DNA from 3 places in the Sorangium sp. So ce145 genome. Region 2 is predicted to be linked to each of the others. Evidence: riboswitches for the same ligand, from Rfam matches in the RefSeq annotation. Region 2 holds a riboswitch; each other region holds the start of a gene.

Region 1 (7,342 bases), 4.1 Mb from region 2:
CTGCAGGTGGTGCAGCGCGTACGGGGTCGAGACGCCGGCGCGATCGGCGACGATGGCGCCGGTCGGGCGGCGCATCATCGGGCCGCCCCAGGGCGCCCAGCCGTCGAACATCGTGTTGAGCAGGCCCGTCCCGCGCGTCGCCGTCAGGAACTCGCCGCGGAAGCCGATGAGCCCGCGCGACGGCACCCGGAACTCGAGGCGGGCGCGGCCGAAGCCGGGGTTCGTCATCTTCACCATCCGGCCGCGCCGGCTGCTGAGGCGCTCGGTCACGATGCCGACGTAGGTGTCCGGCACGTCCACGACCACGAGCTCGAGCGGCTCCATCACCTCGCCGTCGATCTCGCGCGTCACCACCTCGGGGTTCGAGAGCTGCATCTCGTACCCCTCGCGCCGCATCGTCTCCACGAGGATCGCGAGCTGGAGCTCGCCGCGGCCGAGCACCACGAACGTGTCGGGCACGTCCGTCGGCTCCACCCGGATCGCGAGGTTCTTCATCGCCTCGCGCTCGAGCCGCTCCTTCAGGTGACGGCTCGTCAGGTACTTCGACTGCTTGCACTTGCCGGCGAAGGTCGACGTGTTGACGCCGATCTTCATCTTGATCGTCGGCTCCTCGACCACGATGCGCGGCAGCGCCTCGGGGTGCGCCGGATCCGCGATCGTGTCGCCGATCGTGACCGCGTCGATCCCGGCGATCGCGATCACCTCGCCCGCGACGGCGCTGTCGACCGCGACGCGCTTCAGCCCCTCGTAGGCGTAGAGCATCTTCACGTAGCCGCGCGACTGGCCGCCCTCGGCGAGGAGCGCGACGTCGGCGCCGGACCGGGCGGTGCCGCGGACCACGCGGCCGACCGCGAGCCGGCCCACGTACTCGTCGTGGGTCGTGTTGCAGACGATGACCTGGAGCGGACCGTCGGGGTCGCCGGAGGGGCCGGGGACCCGCTCGAGGATGGTCTCGAAGAGCGGCTCGAGGTCCTTCGCCTCGTGCTCGAGCTCGCGCTTCGCCTGGCCGAACTTCGCGATCGCGTAGAGCGTCGAGAAGTCCATCTGCGCGTCGCTCGCCTCGAGGTCGCAGAAGAGGTCGAACACCTCGGAGAGCACCTCGTGGGCGCGCGCGTCGCTCCGGTCGATCTTGTTGATGACCACGATGACCGGGAAGCCGCGCTGGAGGCACTTCGAGAGCACGAAGCGCGTCTGCGGCAGCGGGCCTTCGGCGGCGTCGACGAGGAGGAGCGCCCCGTCGGCCATCATGAGCGTGCGCTCGACCTCGCCGCCGAAGTCGGAGTGGCCGGGCGTGTCGACGATGTTGATCTTGACCCCGCGGTACCGGATGCTCGTGTTCTTCGCGAGGATGGTGATGCCGCGCTCCCGCTCGAGGTCGTTCGAGTCCATGACCCGCTCGGCCACGACCTCGTTCTCTCGGAAGGCGCCCGACTGGCGGAGCATGTGATCGACGAGGGTCGTCTTCCCGTGGTCGACGTGGGCGACGATGGCGATATTGCGGAGATCGTTACGGGGCATATACGGCGGCGGCCGTGTAGCACGCGACCCACGGAGGAGCGAGCCCATCCTCGCTAGAGCCCGAACGTTCGGCCTGCACGGCGGCCGCGCGTCGACGCGCTCGGATGGAGAGCGCTCGGCGCGCGCGTGGCGCAGGAGCGGCGCGCGCCGAGCGGGCGAGGGGAGCGCTAGCGATTGACAGCCGAAGGCGCACGGCCATAGGGTGCGCGCCGTGCTGGTGCCCGGGCGTTCGCCTGGGCCGAAGAGGGAACCCGGTGAAACTCCGGGGCTGCCCCGCAGCGGTAAGCGAGAACGACCTCCACCCCATGCACTGGCCCGCCGAGGGCTGGGAAGCGGTGGACAGTAGGAATCCGGTCAGACCGGAGCGCTCGCGAGCCCGAAGACCTGCCAGCGCCCGGCGGCGGGAGACATCCGGCGCCGGTTCGACCTGGGAGCCTCGAGGGAGGCGGTGAGGTCCGAGCCGGTGCAGCTCTGCCTCTGCCACGTCCCGGATACCGAACCGCCCCCCGCGTCGCCTTCCGGTCGCCCGCGGGGGCGAGAGGTCGGTCCAGCGCACCGTGCGATGGCCAGCCATTTCGTCCTCGCGGAGCTCGACGCGAGCGGCACGACGCCGCTCCGCGCGATTGCGGCGAAGGAGGACACGAATGCTGCGCGAGACGGTCACGACGAGCCACGGGCACCGCCATCCATTGCATCTGCTCGCCGCGTTATCCATGGTGCTGGCCGCCGCGCGGCCCGCGCGCGCCGAGGGCGACGCCCCCGAGGCGCCCGCTGCCCCGCCGGAGGCCGCCGCTGCAGCGCCCACCGGCGAGGGCGCGCCCGCGGGCGACGCCGCGATCGAGGTCACGATCCAGGCGGAGAAGCCGGGCAGCGAGGCCGCGTCGCGCGTCTCCGTCGGACACCGGGAGCTCGAGCTCAGGCCGAGGCTCCGGCCGGGCGACATCCTCGAGTCGGTCCCCGGGCTCTTCGCCGTGCAGCACGCGGGCGGCGGCAAGGCGAACCAGTACTTCCTCCGCGGATTCGACGCCGATCACGGGACCGACGTCGCCTTCTTCGTCGACGGCGTGCCCGTCAACATGGTCAGCCACGGCCACGGGCACGGCTTCACCGATCTCTACTTCATGATCCCGGAGCTCGTGACTGGGCTCGACGGCTATAAGGGGCCTTATTACGCGAGCATCGGCGACTTCGGTACGGCGGGCGCCGTCAACCTGCGCTTCGCCGAGAAGCTCGAGGAGAGCTACGCGCAGGTCAGCCTGGGGCAGTACGGTATCCAGCGCGGCCTCGTCATCGCCTCGCCCGATCTCGGCGACGCGTGGCGCGCGGTGGCCGCGGCGGAGATCTACCGGAACGACGGGCCGTTCCTGAGCCCGGAGCGGCTCGAGCGCTTCAACGTGTACCTGCGGGCCACGCACGATCTGGGCAACACCGGGAAGGTCCAGATGACCTGGATGTCGTACGGATCGACCTGGCACGGCTCCGGCCAGATCCCCGCGCGCGCCGTGTGCGGCGAGGGCGAGCAGGGCGGCCTGAACCCGCCGCCGTCGGCGTTCGGACAGCCGTGCATCGACCATTTCGGCGCCGTGGACCCGACCGAGGGCGGGGCGACCGAGCGGCACATGGCGTCCGTCGCGTACTCGACCGCGTGGCGGGACGCCGATCTGAGCGCGCTGGCCTACCTCGTCCGGTACCGCTTCACGCTGTACTCGAACTTCACGTTCTTCAGCGAGGACCCGGTCCGCGGCGACCAGATCGAGCAGAACGACGACCGCGCCGTCGGCGGCGCCGATCTCCGGTTCCGCAGGCAATACGAGATCGGCGGGGCGAGGTTCACGACCTCGCTCGGCGCGCAGATCCGCGCGGACGCGATCGACAAGTCCCTCCACCACGACGAGGCGCGCGAGCGGATCGAGGAGAAGAGCAGGACCCACGTCGACGAGAGCCAGATCGGCGTTTACGTCGAGCAGGACGCCCGGCTCCGGCGCTGGCTCCGCCTCGTGCTCGGGGCGCGCGCGCAGTGGATCGACGTCAACGTGGACGATCCGGGCGAGGACCTCGAGGCGGCGGGGAACAGATCGAGCGGCGCCCGGGGACAGATGCAGCTGCTCCCGAAGCTCACGGCGATCGTGTCGCCCGCCGAGGGGGTCGATCTCTTCGCCCACTTCGGGCGGGGCTTCCACTCGAACGACGCGCAGGGCGCGGTGCTGGGGGAGGGCGCGGCGACGCTGATCACGCCCGCGACGGGCTACGAGGTCGGCGTGCGGGTCGCGCCCTTGCGCGGGCTGTCGCTGAGCGGGGCCGCTTTCCTGCTCGACCTGGACTCGGAGCTGGTCTGGAGCGGCGACGCGGGCGCGACCGAGGCGTCGGGGCAGACGCGGCGCTACGGGATCGAGATCGGCGGGCGCTACCGGCTCCGGAGCTGGCTCTTCGCGGACGTGGACGCGACCTTCACCCGCGCCCGCTTCCGCGAGAACGCCGGCAACGCGAGCGCGGTCGCCCTCGCGCCGACCCAGACGCTGACCGCGGGCGTCGGCGTCCGCCCGACGCTCGGCGCGTTCACGCCGTTCGCGGCGCTGCGGGTCAAGGCGATCGGCGCGCGGCCCGCGACCGAGGACGAGTCGCTCACCGCCGAGGGGTTCACGGTCGTCGACGCCAACGCCGGGCTGCGGTGGAAGAACGTCGAGGTGGCCGTGGACATCCAGAACCTCTTCGACACGACGTGGCGCGAGGTCCAGTTCGCGAGCGAGTCGCGGCTGCCGTACGAGCCGGCCCCGGTCACCGGGATCCACTACTCGCCGGGGTGGCCGTTCACCGCGATCGGGCGGGCGACGCTGTACTGGGAGTAGGCGCCGCGCCGGCTCATGTCCGGCGGAGGTCCTCGCGCAGCGCGTCGAGCGACGCCCGGAACGCGGCTTCGCTCACGGCAGCGCCCGTCGCCGCGGGCAGGAGCTCTGCGAACATCTGCCAGGCTTCCCGGATGTCACATACCCTGTGCGGATAACGCTGACGGGCAATGAGCGTGAGCCCTGTCACGACGCTGCGAACCATCGCCGCCTGGAACCCCGAGCCCTCGAAGACGACCGCTGAGCACCTGATATATGCGCTCGCCTCCGTGAGGAAGCCCGCGATCGCCCTGCGCGCGGGCGCCGGCGGCAACGACGCCCCGCTCTCGACGAGCGTGAGCAGCCCTATGCCACGCGCGTGCTTCTTCGCGAACTCCGCGCACGCGTCCCTCAGGTGGCGCGCGGCGTCCTCGGTCGTCTCGCGGCGCCAGATGACGCAGAAGATCCGGTGCCAGGAAGCCAGGACGTAGTCCGGTTGTCTGGTGACCAGGTGCCAGGGGTCGGGATGCATGATCATGCTCGTTCCGGAGCGGTCGCAGCGGAGATGCTCGCGGGTGCCTCAGGGTACACCGGCGTCTCTTCGCCCGCGACACGCACACCAACTCGAGCGTGAGCCACCGGGCGCCGGCAACGGATCGGCGGCGCGCGCTCTCGGCGCTGATGGGCAAGACAACCCCGGTGCCTTCGAGGTTGGGTGGATCGCACTGGACACGTTCGATGGCTCCACAATCGATGAGTCCGTCGTGACACTCTCGAACCGCTCCAGCGGCCGGCGGTGGCCCTGCGCGGCCGCCGGCGGGCGCTCTCGACGCCGGCTCATGGGCCATTGCTGTGCTCGTCACTCGCCGCTGCCGGCCGCCACGATGACGGCTCGCAGATGCGGAGAGCAGGACGGGAACGGAGAGCCTCGCCGCGTGGCAAACGTGTAACCATGCTGTAGGCTGTGCCGCATGGATCCGACGGGGCTCGGCGCCGATCTGCAATTCCGCCTGCTGGTCGAAGGGGTGAAGGACTACGCCATCTTCATGCTGGACACCGAGGGGCGCGTGATCTCGTGGAACGCCGGCGCCGAGCAGATCAAAGGATACTCCGCGCAAGAGGTGATCGGCTCGCACTTCTCGCGCTTCTATCCGGCCGAGGCGATCGAGCGGAAGTGGCCGCAGACAGAGCTCGCCGAAGCGCGGCGCGTGGGCCGCTTCGAGGACGAAGGCTGGCGCGTGCGCAAGGACGGCTCGATGTTCTGGGCGAACGTCATCATCACGGCCCTCCGCGGCCCCGACGGCGAGCTGCGCGGCTTCTGCAAGATCACGCGCGATCTGACCGAGCGCAAGCGCCAGGAAGAGTCGCTGCGGCAGAGCGAGGAGCGCTTCCGCACGCTGGTCGAAGGCGTGAAGGATTACGCCATCTTCATGCTCGACCCCGAGGGCAGGGTGACCATGTGGAACGCCGGCGCGGAGCGGATCAAAGGATACTCCGCGCAAGAGGTGATCGGCACGCACTTCTCGCGCTTCTATCCGGCCGAGGCGATCGAGCGCGGCCGGCCAGAGGCGGTGCTCGCCGCCGCGCGGCGCGAGGGCAGCTTCGAGGACGAAGGCTGGCGCGTGCGCAAGGACGGGTCGTCGTTCTGGGCGAGCGTCCTCGTCACGGCCATCTACGGCCCGAGCGGCGAGCTGCGCGGCTTCTCCAAGATCACGCGCGACCTGAGCGAGCGCAAGCGCCTGGAGCAGATGGAGTCCAACGCGCGCCAGATGGAGGAATTCGTGGCGATGCTGGCGCACGAGCTGCGCAATCCGCTGGCGCCGATCGCCAACGCGACCAGCGTCCTCAAGCTCGAAGGCAAGGACAACGCCCAGGTCGTCTGGGCAGCCGGCCTGATGGAACGGCAGCTCGGTCAGCTCGTGCGGCTCGTCGACGACCTGCTCGACGTGAGCCGCATCACGCGCGGCAAGATCGCCCTGGAGTCCAAGCGGATCGATCTCGCCGACGTGGTGACGCGCGCGGCGGAAGCGTCCCGGACCTGGATCGACGCGCGCGAGCAGACCCTGGAGCTGCAGCTGCCCGAAGGGCCGCTCGCCATCGTTTCGGGCGACCTGGCGCGGCTCACGCAGGTGGTGAGCAACCTGCTGCACAACGCGGCGAAGTTCACGCCGCCGCGCGGCGCGATCCGGGTCACCGTGGAGGCGGACGACGCGCACGCGATCCTCCGTGTCCGCGACAACGGCGTGGGGATATCGCCCGAGCTGCTGCCGCAGGTGTTCGATCTGTTCACGCAGGGGGATCGCGGCCTCGATCGCGTCGAGGGCGGGCTGGGCCTCGGATTGACGATCGTGCGCCGGCTGGTCGAGCTGCACGGCGGGACGGTCCAGGCGCTCAGCGAGGGGCCCGGCCGCGGCAGCGAGTTCATCGTGCGATTGCCGCGGCTGACGCGCCCCCTCGCGACGCCGACGGCGGGCGCGCCCGCGACGAAAGCCGGGCGCAAGCTGCGCATCCTCGTCGTCGACGACAACCGCGACTCGGCCGAGAGCATGGCGCTGCTGCTCAAGCGCATGGGTAACGACGTGCACGCCGTGTTCGACGGCCCTTCGGCGCTCGAGCTCGCGGCGCAGCTCCAGCCGGACGTCGTGCTGCTCGATATCGGCATGCCGGGCATGACAGGAGTTGACGTCGCGCGCGCGCTGCGTCGCATTCCGGGCCTCACGGGCCTATCGCTGTTCGCGATGACCGGTTACGGCCAGGAATCGGACCGCCGCATGACGCGGGAGGCCGGGTTCGACGTGCACCTGGTCAAGCCGATCCGCGCGGAGGTGCTGAAACAGCACCTGGCGGACATCGCCGCTCGTCCTGGAGCCGGCTGAGCGCCTCATCCCGTCGCGTGTCCCGGAGGCGGCGGCGGCTCCGCCGTGGCGTCGCCGGGCGCCCTCGCGGCGAGCGGCTCGCCGGCCCGCTGTAAGCTGCGCCCGGCCGCCCCGTTGCGAAGAGGT
Region 2 (7,342 bases):
GGCCCGAGGCGCCCGCGCCCGGCGCGAAGTAGGCCGCCGCCTGGTCGAGGAACGCCTCGGTCCTGGGGTCGTCGTAGAAGCTCCAGACGAGCACCCCGCCGGGCCGCGGGGCGTCGCCGAGCCCCTGGAGGAAGCGCTCGGCGATCGCGGTCTTGCCCGCCCCGCCGACGCCGAGGAGCGCGATCACCCGGGGGCGCGGCGGCGAACCGCCGGCCCACGCGGCGAGCCGATCGAGGATCTCCGCGCGCCCGACGAAGTGCCGCGCTCGCTGGAGCGTGTGCGCGTGCAGCGGGCGCCACGCCGGGGCGGGCGCCTCCGCGGCCTGGCTCGCCGCACCCGCTCCCTCTGCGGCGGGATCCGCCGCCGGCGCGGCTTCGGCTTCGGCCTCGGCCCCGGCGACGAGCAGCTCCGCCTCGGCGAGGCCGAGCTCGGCGCCGAGCCGCTCGATGATGCGCCGCCGGGACGGGCTCCGGACCGAGAAGCCGAGCCGCGGATCGTTGACGGCGCCCGACTCGTAGCGGCGGTAGGTCCGCACGTCGACGCCGATCGACGCGGCGACCTGCTCCTGCGTCAGGTCGAGATCGAGCCGCGCCCGCTGGAGGAGCGTGTGGTTGAAGCGGACCGCGGGCTCCTCGCCGCGGCCCGCCCTGGAGACCCGTGCCATCGGTGCGAGCGCTCGATCATCGGCGATGCGGCGCTCTCCTGTCCACCGCGCTGCCCGGTCCTGCCCGGTCCTGCCCGGGTCCCGCCCTTCCGGATCCGGTCCGCCCGGACCCACGCTCCACGCATGAGCACCCTGCACGCCGAACGGACCGCCCAGTGCACCGACCACACCGACGATCTCCGCATCTTCACGGTGACGAACGTCCTGTCGCCCGAGGAGTGCGAGGGCTTCATCGCGCTCGCCGAGGCGCGAGGCTTCGAGCAGGCGCCGATCGGAGGCACCGAGGTGATCAACCTCGAGGTGCGCAAGAACGGCCGCGTCATGATCGACGATCCGGACCTCGCCGCGAGCCTCTGGGAGCGGCTCGCGCCCTGGATGCCGCCGCGCTTCGGCCTCCACCGCGCCGTCGGGCTGAACGAGCGCTTCCGCTACTATCGCTACACCGAGGGCGAATATTTCAACTGGCACGGCGACGGCTCGTTCGTGCGATCCGACGGCGAGCGGAGCCTTTACACCGCGATGGTCTACCTGAATGACGACTTCGAGGGCGGCACGACCGATTTCTGGGGCGGCCGGAGCATCGCCCCGCGGCGCGGGATGGCGCTGCTGTTCGAGCACCGCCGGCTCCACCGCGGCGCCGCCGTGACACGGGGGAGCAAGTACGTCCTCCGCAGCGACGTGATGTACCGGCGCGGGTGATCCCAGCGCCGCGCGTGCGCCGGCGCTCGGCGCCTCGACGCCTCAGCGCGGCGCCGCGGTCGCGCCGGCGCCGAGCGCCTCGGCGAGGCGCGGCAGCACCTCGCCGGCGCGGGCCTCGATCTTCAGCGCGCCGAGCTCCTCGCCGCGCGCGGAGCCGAGGTTGATCATGGCGATCGGGGTGCCTCGCTGCGCGGCGCGCAGCACGAAGCGGTAGCCCGAGAAGACCGCCAGCGACGAGCCGACGACGAGGAGCGCGTCCGCGGCGTCCACGAGCGCGAACGCCGCGTCGACGATCGGCCGGGCCACGTTCTCGCCGAAGAAGACGACGCGCGGCTTGAGCGGCCCCTCGCAGCGGAGGCACGGCGGCGCACGGAAGCCCGCCACGCGCTCGGCGGGCAGGTCGGCGTCGCCGTCGGGGGCGAGGTCGGCCGCGACGCGCAGCCAGCCGGGGTTCTGGGCGAGGAGCCGCTCCTGGAGGGCGGCGCGCCGCTCCATCGCGCCGCACGCGAGGCAGGCGACCTCGGAGAGCGTCCCGTGCAGCTCGATGACGCGACGGCTGCCCGCGGCCTGGTGGAGGCCGTCGACGTTCTGCGTGATGAGGCCCTCGAGCTGCCCCGCGTGCTCGAGCCGCGCGAGGGCGCGGTGGGCGGGGTTCGGCTCGGCCCTGGAGAACCGCTCCCAGCCGATCACGGCGCGCGCCCAGTAGCGCTGCCGGATCTCGGCCGAGCGGGAGAACTCCCGCCCCTGGATCGGGTTCCGCGCGCGGCGCCGCGTCTCGGGCCCTCGATAATCGGGGATGCCGGACTCGGTGCTGCACCCCGCGCCCGTCAGCGCCACGATCCGCTTGCCGCGCAGGAGCGCGACGAGGTCGTCGAGCGGATCGGCCGGACGCGCTTCGCTGAGCGGCATACGCCCGGGTTGTGGCCCGCCACGGCGCGCACCGCCAGGCCAGCGTGTGTCGACCGCGCAACCATGCAACCGAGCATGCAATGAACAGGCAACCGCGCATGCAACCGAGCATGGAACCGAGCAACGGAGCTCCCCCACAACATCTCGCTTGACCGGCTCACTGCACCACCATATGTAGTGCCCATGTTGGTGCCTCGGGCTTCGGCCCGGGGCTCAAAAGGGAACCCGGTGTGAATCCGGGGCTGCCCCGCAGCGGTAAGCGAGAACGATCTCCACGACGCGCACTGGCCCTCGGGCTGGGAAGCGGTGGACCGTAGGAACCCGGCGAGAGCCGGAGCGCTCGTGAGCCCGAAGACCTGCCAACATCCTGCGCAGGGGAGACATCCGCGCCGGTTTGACCTGGAAGCCTCGAGGGAGGCGGGTAGGTCCGAGCTGGCGCAGACTCTCGCGCTTGTCCCGGTTCCGACCCCCTCCCGCGCTGTCTTCCTTTCGCCCGCGGGGGCGAGCGGTCGGTCCGAGGGCTCCTCCAAAGAGCCTGGCGCACCCGTGCGCATCGGCTGGCCTCTTCGCTCTCGCGGCATCGACGCGAGCGGTCCGGGACCGCTCGGAACGAGCACGACGAGGAGGATGCCATGCTGAACGAACCGTTGGTGAAGAGCAACGGCGCGGCGCCGTTGCGCGCGCTCCACGCACCCCACGCACCCCACGCACCCCAGGCGCCCGCCATGACGAGCGCCGGCGCGGAGGAGACGCCCCCGCACACGACGATGCGGGTGAAGAAGAGGAACGGGTCGAGCGAGCCCGTGGACGTCAACAAGATCGTCCGGGCGGTGAGCCGCTCGTGCGCGGCCCTGTCCGACGTGGACGCGCTCCGCGTCGCGACAAAGACCATCAGCGGCCTCTACGACGGCGCGACGACGCGCGAGCTCGATCAGCTCTCCATCCAGACGGCGGCGTCGCTCATCGCCGATGAGCCCCAGTACGCGAAGCTCGCGGCGCGCCTGCTCGCCACGTACATCGACAAGGAAGTCCGCAATCAGGAGATCCACGCCTTCTCGCAGTCCGTCGCCGTGGGGCGGCGGCTGGGCCTCATCAACGATCGGCTCCACGGCTTCGTGGCGCAGAACGCCCGCAAGCTGAACGACGCCATCGAGCCGGCGCGGGACCACGAGCTCGAGTACTTCGGCCTGCGGACCCTCTACGACCGCTACCTGCTGAAGCACCCCGAGACGCGCCTCGTCATCGAGACGCCGCAGCAGTTCTTCCTGCGCATCGCGTGCGCGCTGTCCGAGACGGCGGCGCAGGCCGTCGAGCTCTACCGGCTCTTCTCGTCGCTCGATTACCTGCCGAGCTCACCGACGATGTTCAACTCCGGGACGAGCCACGAGCAGCTCTCGAGCTGCTTTCTGCTCGACTCGCCGGACGATCACCTCGAGACCATCTACCAGCGCTACACCGACGTCGCGATGCTCTCGAAGTTCTCGGGCGGCATCGGGCTCGCCTACCACCGCGTGCGCTCGCGCGGCTCGCTCATCAGGGCCACCAACGGGCACTCCAGCGGGATCGTGCCGTGGCTCAAGACGCTCGACGCGTCCGTCGCGGCCGTGAACCAGGGCGGCAAGCGCAAGGGCGCGTGCTGCGTCTACCTCGAGCCGTGGCACGCCGACGTCGAGGAGTTCCTCTCGCTGCGCGACAACACGGGCGACGAGGCCGCGCGCACGCACAACCTGAACCTCGCGAGCTGGGTCCCGGATCTCTTCATGAAGCGGGTCGAGGCCGACGGCGATTGGAGCCTGTTCGACCCGAAGGACGCGCGCGATCTCCCCGATCTCTACGGTGAGGAGTTCGAGCGTCGCTACGTCGAGGCCGAGCGGGCGGGCCTCGCCAAGAAGACGATGAAGGCCCGCGAGCTCTACGCGCGGATGATGCGCACGCTCGCGCAGACGGGCAACGGCTGGATGACGTTCAAGGACAAGTCGAACCGCGCCTGCAACCAGACGGCGCTGCCGGGCAGGATCGTCCACCTCTCGAACCTCTGCACCGAGATCCTGGAGGTGACCTCGAACGAGGAGTCGGCCGTCTGCAACCTGGGCTCGATCAACCTCGCTCGCCACACGGCCACGCTGGCGGACGGCGCGGTCGCGTTCGACTTCGAGAAGCTCGCGCGCACGGTGCGGACCGCGGTCCGCCAGCTCGACCGCGTCATCGACCTCAACTACTACCCCATCCCCTCGACGAGGCGATCGAACCTCCGCTGGCGGCCCGTCGGGCTCGGGCTCATGGGCCTGCAGGACGTGTTCTTCCAGATGCGCCTGCCGTTCGACGCCCCGGCGGCGCGGGAGCTCTCCAGGCGGATCTCGGAGGAGGTGTATTACCACGCGCTCTCGACGTCCGCGGACCTCGCGGCGGAGAAGGGGCGGCACCCGGCGTTCGACGAGACGCGCGCGGCGCGCGGAGAGCTCCAGTTCGACGCGTGGGACGCCGTCCCGGAGGACGCGGCGCGCTGGGAGGCGCTCCGCGCGCGCGTCCAGGCCGAGGGGCTCAGGAACTCGCTGCTCGTCGCCATCGCGCCGACGGCCACCATCGCGTCGATCGCGGGCTGCTACGAGTGCATCGAGCCGCAGGTGTCCAACCTCTTCAAGCGCGAGACGCTCTCCGGGGACTTCCTGCAGATGAACCGCTACCTGGTCGCGGAGCTCAAGCGGCTCGGCGCCTGGAACGACGCGGTGCGCGCCCGGCTCAAGCTCGCGGAGGGCTCGGTCCAGGGCATGGACGAGCTGCCCGAGCAGATCCGCGCCGTGTTCCGGACGGCGTGGGAGATCCCGATGCGCTCGCTCATCGACATGGCCGCGGATCGCGGGGCCTTCATCGATCAGAGCCAGTCGCTGAACCTCTTCATCGAGAACCCCACCATCGGCCAGCTCTCGAGCATGTACTTCCACGCATGGAAGAAGGGGCTCAAGACGACGTACTACCTGCGATCGCGCCCCGCGACGCGCATCGCCAAGGCCACCGTGGAGGCGCCGCCGGACCGGACGCCCGGGGATGACGCCGCGCCGCGCCGCGAGGGCGGCTGGGTGCCCGCGCCGCCGGCGAAGGCGGCCGCGGACGTGGCGTGCGCGCTCGAGAACCCCGAGGCCTGCGAGGCCTGCCAGTGAGCCGCGTCAGCCGCCCCGCGCGCCTCCTGGATCCGGGCCAGTGCCTCACCCTGCGCCCGATGGCCTATCCGGCCTTCTTCGAGATGTACCGCTCCGCCATCAAGAACACGTGGACCGTGGAGGAGGTCGACTTCTCCACGGACGTGGGCGACCTGCGGAAGATGACCGACGCGGAGCGGCACCTCGTGCAGCGGCTCGTCGCGTTCTTCGCCACGGGAGACTCCATCGTGGCGAACAACCTCGTCCTCAACCTGTACAGGCACATCAACGCTCCGGAGGCGCGGATGTACCTGTCGCGGCAGCTCTACGAGGAGGCGCTCCACGTCCAGTTCTATCTGACGCTCCTCGACACGTACATCCCCGATCCCGAGGACCGCCACCGCGCCTTCGCGGCCGTCGAGAACATCCCCTCGATCCGCCAGAAGGCCGATTTCTGCATGCGATGGCTCGATTCCGTCGAGTCGCTCGGGCGGCTGGACACGCGCGCCGAGCGGCGGCGGTTCCTCCTGAACCTCATCTGCTTCGCCGCGTGCGTCGAGGGGCTCTTCTTCTTCGGCGCGTTCGCGTACGTGTACTTCCTGCGCTCGCGCGGCCTGCTCCACGGGCTGGCCGCGGGGACGAGCTGGGTCTTCCGCGACGAGAGCGCGCACATGCGCTTCGCCTTCGAGGTCGTGAGCACGGCGCGGCGCGAGGAGCCCGAGCTCTTCGACGCCGGGCTCGCGCGGTCGATCCTCGACATGATGGATGAGGCGATCGCCTGCGAGGCCCGGTTCGCCGAGGATCTCCTCGGCGCCGGCGTGGCGGGCATGTCGGCGCGCGACGTGCGCCGCTACCTGGAGTTCTGCGCCGACCAGCGGCTCGCCACGCTCGGCATGCCGAAGCGCTACGGGGCGAAGAACCCGTTCTCGTTCATGGATCTGCAAGACGTCCAGGAGGTCACGAACTTCTTCGAGCGCCGCGTCTCCGCGTACCAGGTCGGCGTCTCCGGGGAGGTCGTCCTGGACGCCTCGTTCTGACGTCGATCAACCGACGCACCGCCCGCGGGGCCGATCAGAGCCCGCCGATCCCTCGCGGCGGGAGCCCGATCTCGGTGTCGACGGTCGCGTCCTCCAGCGGCTCGAGCGCGCCGTTCGCCGCCACCTTCCAGCGGCGGAGCTTGCTCCTCTCCGCGTCGCTCAGCAGGCAGACATCGCCGCAGCCGGGCGAGCAGTGGACGCCGCCGAAGGCGTAGGACTGGGTCGCCTCGGCGAGCGTCGTGACCTCGCCCGTGGTGATGCTCACGGAGAAGGCGCGATCCCCGGCGGACGCGCTGCCCGCGTAGGCCGTCCCGAGGAGCACGTCCTCGGAGGCGAAGGCGAGCGTGGGCTGGACCGCGGCGCCGAGCGCCCTGGCCACGCCGAGCCGCTCGATCTCCTCCGGGGGCGAGGTGCGAGCGTCGTAGATCACGACGTCGCTCGTCGCCGGATCGTACTCCATCGCCTCGGCGTCGAAGCGGCTCGAGCAGGCGACCGCCAGCCGCTCTCCCGAGGGCGACACGGCGAGGCGCCCGCAGCCGTAGAGCCCCTGCACGTCGACCGTCCATGCGACGGCGCCCTGCTCCGGCGAGACGCCCACGAAGCGCCCTTCACCCACGGTCGAGAGGTCCGCGGCGAGCCGTCCGAGAGCCACGACCACCTCGTCGCCGACGCGCGCCATCCCCGACGGGCGCGGCAGGAGCCCCTCTTCCTCCTCCGGCAGGGCGATGCGCCCCGCGATGGAGTACTTCTTCGTGTCGACGATCAGGAGATCGCCGCCCTCGTCCAACGGCTCCACGCCCGGGCTCGGGTTGCTCCCGTAGCGCGACACGAGCGCGCGGTCCGCGCCCACCTCGATGTAGTCCTGAGGGTTCGCCTCGAACCCCTGCCCGACCGGG
Region 3 (7,342 bases), 5.1 Mb from region 2:
GGAGCTCGATCTTCGCGGCGCCCTCGGCGCCCTCGAGCTTGCGCTCGTAGAGCGAGTAGAGCTGCGGCCAGGCGCGCCGCTTCAGGTACAGCTCGCGGAGCTTCTGCTGCGCCTCCTCGTCGATCGGCTCGACCGTGAGCAGCGCCTCGTACGCCGCGATGGCGTTCTGGACGTTGGAGAACTGGTCGAACCAGCGCCGCGCGACCGCGCGGTAGAGCCCCGCCTTCTCGGCGGGGCTCTCGGTCAGCTCGGCGAGGCGCTGCTGGTACGAGAGCAGGTCGCGCCAGCGCCCGAGCGACTCGTAGATGCGGGTCAGCTCCCGCACGGCGTCGACGTCCTTGTCGTCGAGCTGGACGATCTGGGTGAGGACCGTGACGAGGGCCGCGTCGTTCTTGGCGCGATCGCGGTAGATCCCGGCGATCTCGCGGAGCACCGCGACCCTGCCGGCGACGTCGTCGGCGGGCGTGCGCTCCAGGTCCTGCCGGTGGAGCTCGACGAGGGCGTTGTACCCCTCGGTCTGCAGGTAGAGGCGCTTCAGGGCGTCGCGCGCCTGGCGGTTCTCCGGGTCGGTCCGGAGCACGGACTTGTACTGCTCGATCGCCTTGGCGGCGTTCTCCTGCGACTCGGCGAGCCGCGCGAGCTCCGTGGCGATGGCGCGCTTCTCGGGGCCGTCGGGCACGGCGCGCTGCGCGTCCGTGAGGATCGTCGTGAGCCGCGGCTTGTCGCCGCGCTGCTCGAGGACCTCGCGGTAGAAGTTGAGCATCCCGGCGTGCGCCGGGTCGGCGCGGCGAACGCGGTCGAAATAGGGCTCGGCCGCCTGGGGCTGGCCGCGCATGCGCCAGTGGACCATGGCGATCTGCACGAGCATGCCGAGCTCCTCGCCGGGCTTCACGCCGCCGCTGCGGAGCTGGTCCTCGTAGAGGGCGACGAGGCGATCCCAGTCGCCCGCGGCGGAGTAGGCCTCGGTCAGGAACGAGAGCGCCTCGGCCTGGCCGGGCGAGAGGTCGAGCAGCTCCTCGTACGCCGCGACCGCGCGGGCCGGATCGCTCAGGCGGGCCTTGGTGGTGCGCGCCGCGCGGACGGCCGCCGCGATGCGGTCCTCTTTGCTCGGGGCCTCGCCCTTGACGATCGACTGGACCCGGACGACGCCTTCCCAGTCCCCCGCGGTGGAGAAGGCGATCTCGGCGAGGTTGGCCGCGCGGAGGTTCTTCGGGTCGAGCTTCAGGGCGAGCTCGATGAGCTCGGCCACCCGCTCGCCGAGCTCGGCGCGGCCGTAGCGGTAGCCGATGTCGGCCGCGCTCGTGTAGAGCGCGCTCTTGAAGGCGCCGTCGGTCGCGCCCTCGGCCTCGGCCACGTACCGGTCCACGAGGTCGCGCCACCGCTCGCGCTTCGAGGCGTCGGTCTCGAGCGCCTCGGCCGCGGCGTCGTCGTCGGGGCGCAGCTCGAGCAGCCGCTTGTACGCGGCCGCCGCGCGATCGACGTCGATGAGCTCCTCGTGGTAGACGCGGGCGAGCTCGGCCTGCATCGCGGGCTCGACGGCGCTGCCCGCGGCGAGGGCGATCTCCAGCTCGAGGAGGCGGGCCACGGCCTGCCATTCCTTCCGCTGCTCGTGCCGCCCGCGCGCCGCGCCGAGCAGGCGCTCGACGTCCCCGGGGCCCGCGCCGTTGTTCGGAGCAGTCACGGCCTCCGCGAGCTCGTTCCAGGCTGCCTCGTTCTCGGGCTCATCCTGCAGACGCCCAAGGGCCATCCGAATCGTCTCAACGCTCATCGTCTCTCCGCGGACCTCGCGAATTCGGTCCGGTCCGTTCACGGGCCGGGCGAAGATAGCCGGGCGGACGACACGGTTTCAAGGTTCCTCGCCCCCGCGGGCCTGGAAGGTCGGCCGGAGCTTTCGCGCGCTTCTGCTCCTGTGGCGCGGGGACGTCCGAGCGGGCGGGCCGTCGGGCCGTCTTGCCGCGGCGAGGGCGGTTCACCGCGCTCGCGGCTTCGGCTATCAACCGCGGGCATGGAAGCTACGACGATCAAGCGCTTCGGGGTGATCGGCGCGGGCCAGATGGGGCGAGGCATCGCCCAGGTCGCCGCGGCCGCGGGCCTCGAGGTGGTCCTGTGCGACGTCTCGAGGGCGCTGGCGGAGTCGGGCAAGGCCCAGATCGCCGCCATTCTCGCGAAGCAGGTGGAGAAGGGCAAGCTGGCCGCGGAGGCGCGGGAGGCGCTCCTCGGCCGCGTCGCGGTGGCCGACGGGATGGAGGGCCTGGCCGGGGTCGACCTGGCCGTGGAGGCGGTGACCGAGAGCTTCGAGGTGAAGAGCGGGATCTTCAAGCTCGCGGACGCGGCGCTGCCGAAGGGGGCGATCCTGGCGTCGAACACGTCGTCGATCTCGATCACACGGCTGGCGGCGGTGACCGGGCGGCCTGAGCTGGTCATCGGGATGCACTTCATGAACCCGGTGCCGCTGATGAAGCTTGTCGAGCTCGTCCGTGGGGTCCAGACGTCGGACCGGACGTACGAGGCCGTCCGGGCGCTCTCGGTGGAGCTCGGCAAGACGGTGATCACCTCGAAGGACCAGCCCGGGTTCATCGTGAACCGGATGCTGATCCCGTTCCTCAACGAGGCGTGCTTCGCGCTCCAGGAAGGGCTGTCCACGCCGGAGGACATCGACGCGGGGGCGCGGCTCGGGCTGAACCACCCGATGGGGCCCCTCGAGCTCGCGGACCTGATCGGGCTCGACACGGTGCTGTCGATCGCGGAGGTGCTGCACCGGGAGTTCGGGGACTCGAAGTACCGGGCGGCCACGCTGCTCAGGAACCTGGTGGCTGCCGGGTGGTACGGGAAGAAGAGCGGGCGGGGGTTCTACGTGTACGACGAGAAGGGGCAGAAGAGCGGGCGGGCGGTGTAGGCGGCTGCCACGGAGCCAGGGAGGGAGGGGAGCGACGACGGGATACGCGCGATGCGACTACTGGTGTGCGGATCCGGGGACGTGCGTTCTGCCCGACTGCCCACGATTGCACGCGGGCTCGTGGCAGGGCCGTCATGTCGCGCGCACCCGCGCTCAAGCGATGAGCTCGGATCATCGAGCGACGGGCCGTGTCCCGGAACAGGCGCGTGACGTCCACTGGAAATCGCTCGCTTGGAAATCGCTCGCTTGGAAATCGCTCGCTCGCCGGCTCGGCAATGGCCTCGGCACAGCGGGTTCGGGCGGACACGGAATGACGCCTTCCCTGGCCCACGGCAGGCGCTTCCCACCGGCGCGGGGCGCTGCTAACCACGCTCCATGACCGCTCAAGAACAGCAGCCGGGGGCCCCTGCTCGCGGTACGCTCCAGTTCGTCGCCGTCGAGCGCGCGGATCACGTCGCCACCGTGACCATCCAGCGGCCCGACAAACTCAACGCCCTGAACCCCGCCGTCCTCGGCGAGCTCACCGCGACCTTCCGCGACCTCCTCGCGCCCGCCGACGGCAACGAGGTCCGCGCGGCGGTGCTGACCGGCGCCGGCAAGGCGTTCGTCGCCGGCGCCGACATCGCGGAGATGGCGGCCATGAACAGCATCGCCGCGAAGCGGTTCGCCGACGCAGGCCACCGGCTCGCCGAGCTCATCGAGACTGCCCCCTTCCCCGTGATCGCCGCCGTCAACGGCTTCGCGCTGGGCGGCGGCTGCGAGCTCGCCCTCGCATGCGACTTCATCTACGCGGCCGAAAACGCCAAGCTCGGCCAGCCCGAGGTGAACCTGGGCGTCATCCCGGGGTTCGGCGGGACCCAGCGGCTCCTGCGACGGGTCGGGCCAGGACGCGCGCGCGAGCTCGTCTATTCAGGAGACATGATCACCGCCCAGCAGGCGTTCTCGATCGGGCTCGTCAACGCCGTCTTCCCAGCGACCGAGCTGCTCGCCCGCGCCCGCGAGACCGCCCTCAAGATCGCCTCGCGCGGCCCGCTCGCCGTCGCCGCCGCCAAGCGCGTCCTCCTGCGCGGCGAGAGCCTCGACCTCGCCGCCGCCAACGAGCTGGAAGCCCAGGCATTCGCCGCGCTCTTCGGCAGCGAAGATCAACAGCTCGGAATGAAAGCGTTCCTGGCGAAATCGCAGGCCACGTTCACGGGCAAATGAAGGCTCGGGAGGCGCGAACCGCGCGCTCGACGGCAAAAAAAATACCGCGCATCACGCTGGAGGGGGGCCCAGAATGACCGCGGCAGGGAAACCGCGCCGGAGTCTTGAACGTCCGCCACGGTGCAGAAGAAAGACCGCATGCGCTCCGGGCTGGGGGGTCCGCGCCGGTGCGCATGCGGTAGTCAGATTGTGGCATCCGCAGGCGCGTTGTCGATAACAAAGTGCAACGCGTGCACGCCGAGCGAGCAGAACGCTCCAGGCGCGAAGGCGGCCAGGCGGACGCGCGCCCCACACACACGATTTGCGGGAATTCACGTTCGAGCCGGGCATACCCATCCACCAGAGACAGCGCCCTGCGCGGCGTTCGCCTCGCATTCCGAGACGAGCGAACACGAAATCCTCATCTCTTCAATAAGAGAGGCCACGAGGCAGCAGGCCGTACACCGGACACCTGCTCCCGAGTAAAGAGCCAGGACGAACAAAGCACACTGCGGAAGGAATGCGCCGGCGCCGGGTTTCAAGCGCACGAGAGCCCCTCGTGCGGGCCCAGACCGAGACGGGGGCTGCGCCCGCGCGGCGACAAAGTAAACAGTCTTTATTTAAGGGGGACATAATTCAAGACGTGTGCTCGACGACGCTTCGCGTGATGCGTCTGGGTCAATTTCTCGGCCTCGGGCCGCCGCACGACAGGGCCTCGAGCGCTCGTCGGCGCCCACGGCCGCTCGATGGGGGGCGCCGACGGGCGCGCGGCGCGCCTCGGCAGCGATGGCCTCGTGCGCCTCGGCAGCGTCCCCGAGGGCAGGGTGCCCACCAGCGCAGGCATCACCGCCGCACCGGCCGTACCGACGCCGCGGACGAGGGCGCTCGCGGCGGGCCGCGAGCACCCCGTCCGCGATCGGGGCGCGACGTCCTTGACGCCGGGAACGAAACGGGATTACCGAGCACCGGCCTGACAATCCATTCCTCGGGTGCCCTCCGGGGCATAACAGGGAAGCCGGTGCAAAACCGGCGCGGTCCCGCCACCGTGAGTGGGGAGCTGCCTCCGAAGACCACTGGGCCTCATTGGAAGAGGCCTGGGAAGGTGGACGCAGCGCTGGGAGCTCGATCAGCTCCCTGAACCCATGAGCCGGGAGACCTACCCGAGCCTCCCACGAGGTGCAGCTTGCGCACGTCTTCGTGGCGTTCGGGTGCGGACTTCACCCGGAGCGCCGAAATCGGTCTTCACGGCCGCGTTGTGTCGATCGCCGCCGTGTTCCTGGGGACGCTCCTCGCGCCCCGGCCCGCGGCCGCGATGCACCTCGCGGAAGGCGTCCTGCCGCTCGGCTGGTGCGCCTTCTGGAACGCGCTCGCCCTGCCCTTCGTCGCGATCGCCCTCCACCTGCTCCGGCGCCGCACCGAGCAGGACGCCTTCTACAAACCGTTCGTCGGCCTCATCGCGGCCGCCGTCTTCGCGATCTCGTGCATGCCCGTCCCGGTGCCGACCGCCGGGACCTGCTCCCACCCGTGCGGCACAGGGCTCGCGGCGGTGCTCATCGGCCCCTGGATGACCGTGCTCGTCACCGTGGTGGCGCTCCTTATCCAGGCCCTCTTCCTCGCGCACGGCGGCCTCACAACGCTCGGCGCCGACGTCGCGTCGATGGGTATCGCGGGCGCCTTCACCGGATATTTCGCCTTCCACCTGGCGCGGCGCAGCGGCGCGAACCTCTGGGTCGCGGGCTTCCTCGCGGGCGTGACGTCGGACTGGGCAACCTACGCCACCACGGCGCTCGCGCTCGCGCTGGGGCTCTCGGGCGAGGGATCGGTGACGTCCATGTTCACGGGCGTCGCCCTCGCCTTCGTCCCCACCCAGCTCCCGCTCGGCCTGCTCGAAGGCGTCATGACCGCGGGGGCGCTCGCCTTCCTGCGCGCCCGGCGGCCCGACATCCTGGACCGGCTCCAGGTCGTCCGGCTCGCCCCGGGGGCGTCGTGACGCGGCGGCTCGGGCAGCGCCCGCTGCCAGCGCCGCTCGCGCGGCGCGCGTGCGCGGCAGCGCTCCATCTCGCCGGTTCATTCTGGCTCGCCGCCTGCGGCAACGCGTCCTGGGACGGCGTCGACGAGGCCGTGGTGCGCCGCGTCGCCGAGGACGCGGGGCGCCACGACACGGGGCCGCTGTTCGCGGGCCTCGAGGGCGACCTCCTGCTCTTCGCGTTCCTCTGGGCCGGGCTCCTCGCCGGCTTCGCCCTCGGCTATTTCTCGCGCGTGCTCTTCGTCGAGCGCGCGGGCGCGCCCGCGGGCAAGGCCGGCGGCGAAGGCCTCCGTGCGGACTGACCCGCCCGCGCGGCTCCGCGACGTGGACGCCCGGCTCCGCCTCGGGGCCGCCGTGGCGGCGTGCTGCGTCGCCGCGGGCGCGCGCTCGCCCGTCACGCCGGCCGCGCTGCTCCTCCTCGCGTGCGCGGCCCTCCGCCTCCAGGGCACGCCGGCGCGCGCCGTCCTCCGCGCCGCCGCGCCCGCCGCGTGGATCGGAGCGGTCGCGGCGGCGCTCGCGCTCGCGCTCACGCCGGGGGCGCCGCTCCTCCCCGGCGCAACGTTCCCGGTCGACGCGATCACGGCCGAGGGAGCACGCCGCGCCGTGACCCTCGGCGCGCGCGTCCTCGCGGCGGCCGCGGTGCTCCGGTGGCTCGCCGGCGCCGCCGCGCCCGCCGAGATCGAGGCGGCGCTCGCCGGGCTCGGCGTCCCCGCGGCCCTCGTCGAGCTGCTCGCGCTGACGCGGCGCTTCGCCGGCGTGCTCCAGCGCGCGGCCGACAGCGCGTGGAGCGCCGCCGCGCTCCGCGGCGGGTTCACCCGCCCCGGCGCCGCCGCGCGCTCGGCCGGCGCCGTCGCGGGCGTCGTGGCGCTCCGGACGCTGGAGCGCTCCGAGAGCGCCGCGCTCGCGATGCAGCTCCGCGGCTACCAGGGGAAGCTCCCCGTCGCCGACCGAAGGACGAGCGCGCCCGCCGCGAACGTCGCGTTCGCCGCCGCCGCCCTCGCGGCCCTCGGGCTCAGCGTCGCCGCGGGAGAGGCCGGATGATCGCGCTGCGCGCCCCCCGGCTCGGCTACCGGCGCGGCGAGCCCGTGCTGCGCGACGTGCGCCTCGACGTCGCCGAGGGCGAGTCCGTCGCGGTGCTCGGCGGCAACGGCGCCGGCAAGACCGCGCTGCTCCGGACGCTCGTCGGGCTCCTCCCGGCGCCCGGCGGCGGCGTCGAGATCGCGGGCCGCCGCGTGGGC

The links. Region 2 has a riboswitch for cobalamin ahead of WMF34_RS20060 (ribonucleoside-diphosphate reductase subunit alpha). Riboswitches for the same ligand answer to the same signal wherever they lie in the genome.
Region 1: it holds a riboswitch for cobalamin, as region 2 does, so the genes downstream of both, WMF34_RS04890 (TonB-dependent receptor) here and WMF34_RS20060 (ribonucleoside-diphosphate reductase subunit alpha) in region 2, are expected to answer to the same signal.
Region 3: it holds a riboswitch for cobalamin, as region 2 does, so the genes downstream of both, WMF34_RS01305 (energy-coupling factor ABC transporter permease) here and WMF34_RS20060 (ribonucleoside-diphosphate reductase subunit alpha) in region 2, are expected to answer to the same signal.

What each region holds. Positions count from the first base shown of each region.
Region 1 is NZ_CP150315.1:1,318,652-1,325,993, forward strand. Features, by position in the region: gene typA (translational GTPase TypA) at 1-1,566, opposite strand, end outside; cobalamin riboswitch at 1,717-1,924, shown strand; gene WMF34_RS04890 (TonB-dependent receptor) at 2,163-4,364, shown strand; gene WMF34_RS04895 (hypothetical protein) at 4,378-4,872, opposite strand; gene WMF34_RS04900 (hybrid sensor histidine kinase/response regulator) at 5,312-7,216, shown strand.
Region 2 is NZ_CP150315.1:5,398,205-5,405,546, forward strand. Features, by position in the region: gene WMF34_RS20045 (helix-turn-helix domain-containing protein) at 1-664, opposite strand, end outside; gene WMF34_RS20050 (prolyl hydroxylase family protein) at 788-1,363, shown strand; gene WMF34_RS20055 (NAD-dependent protein deacetylase) at 1,406-2,272, opposite strand; cobalamin riboswitch at 2,443-2,650, shown strand; gene WMF34_RS20060 (ribonucleoside-diphosphate reductase subunit alpha) at 2,905-5,430, shown strand; gene WMF34_RS20065 (ribonucleotide-diphosphate reductase subunit beta) at 5,490-6,446, shown strand; gene WMF34_RS20070 (hypothetical protein) at 6,481-7,342, opposite strand, start outside.
Region 3 is NZ_CP150315.1:340,571-347,912, reverse strand. Features, by position in the region: gene WMF34_RS01320 (tetratricopeptide repeat protein) at 1-1,747, opposite strand, end outside; gene WMF34_RS01315 (3-hydroxyacyl-CoA dehydrogenase family protein) at 2,006-2,896, shown strand; gene WMF34_RS01310 (enoyl-CoA hydratase/isomerase family protein) at 3,272-4,099, shown strand; cobalamin riboswitch at 5,049-5,256, shown strand; gene WMF34_RS01305 (energy-coupling factor ABC transporter permease) at 5,355-6,068, shown strand; gene WMF34_RS01300 (hypothetical protein) at 6,065-6,406, shown strand; gene WMF34_RS01295 (CbiQ family ECF transporter T component) at 6,396-7,145, shown strand; gene WMF34_RS01290 (energy-coupling factor ABC transporter ATP-binding protein) at 7,142-7,342, shown strand, end outside.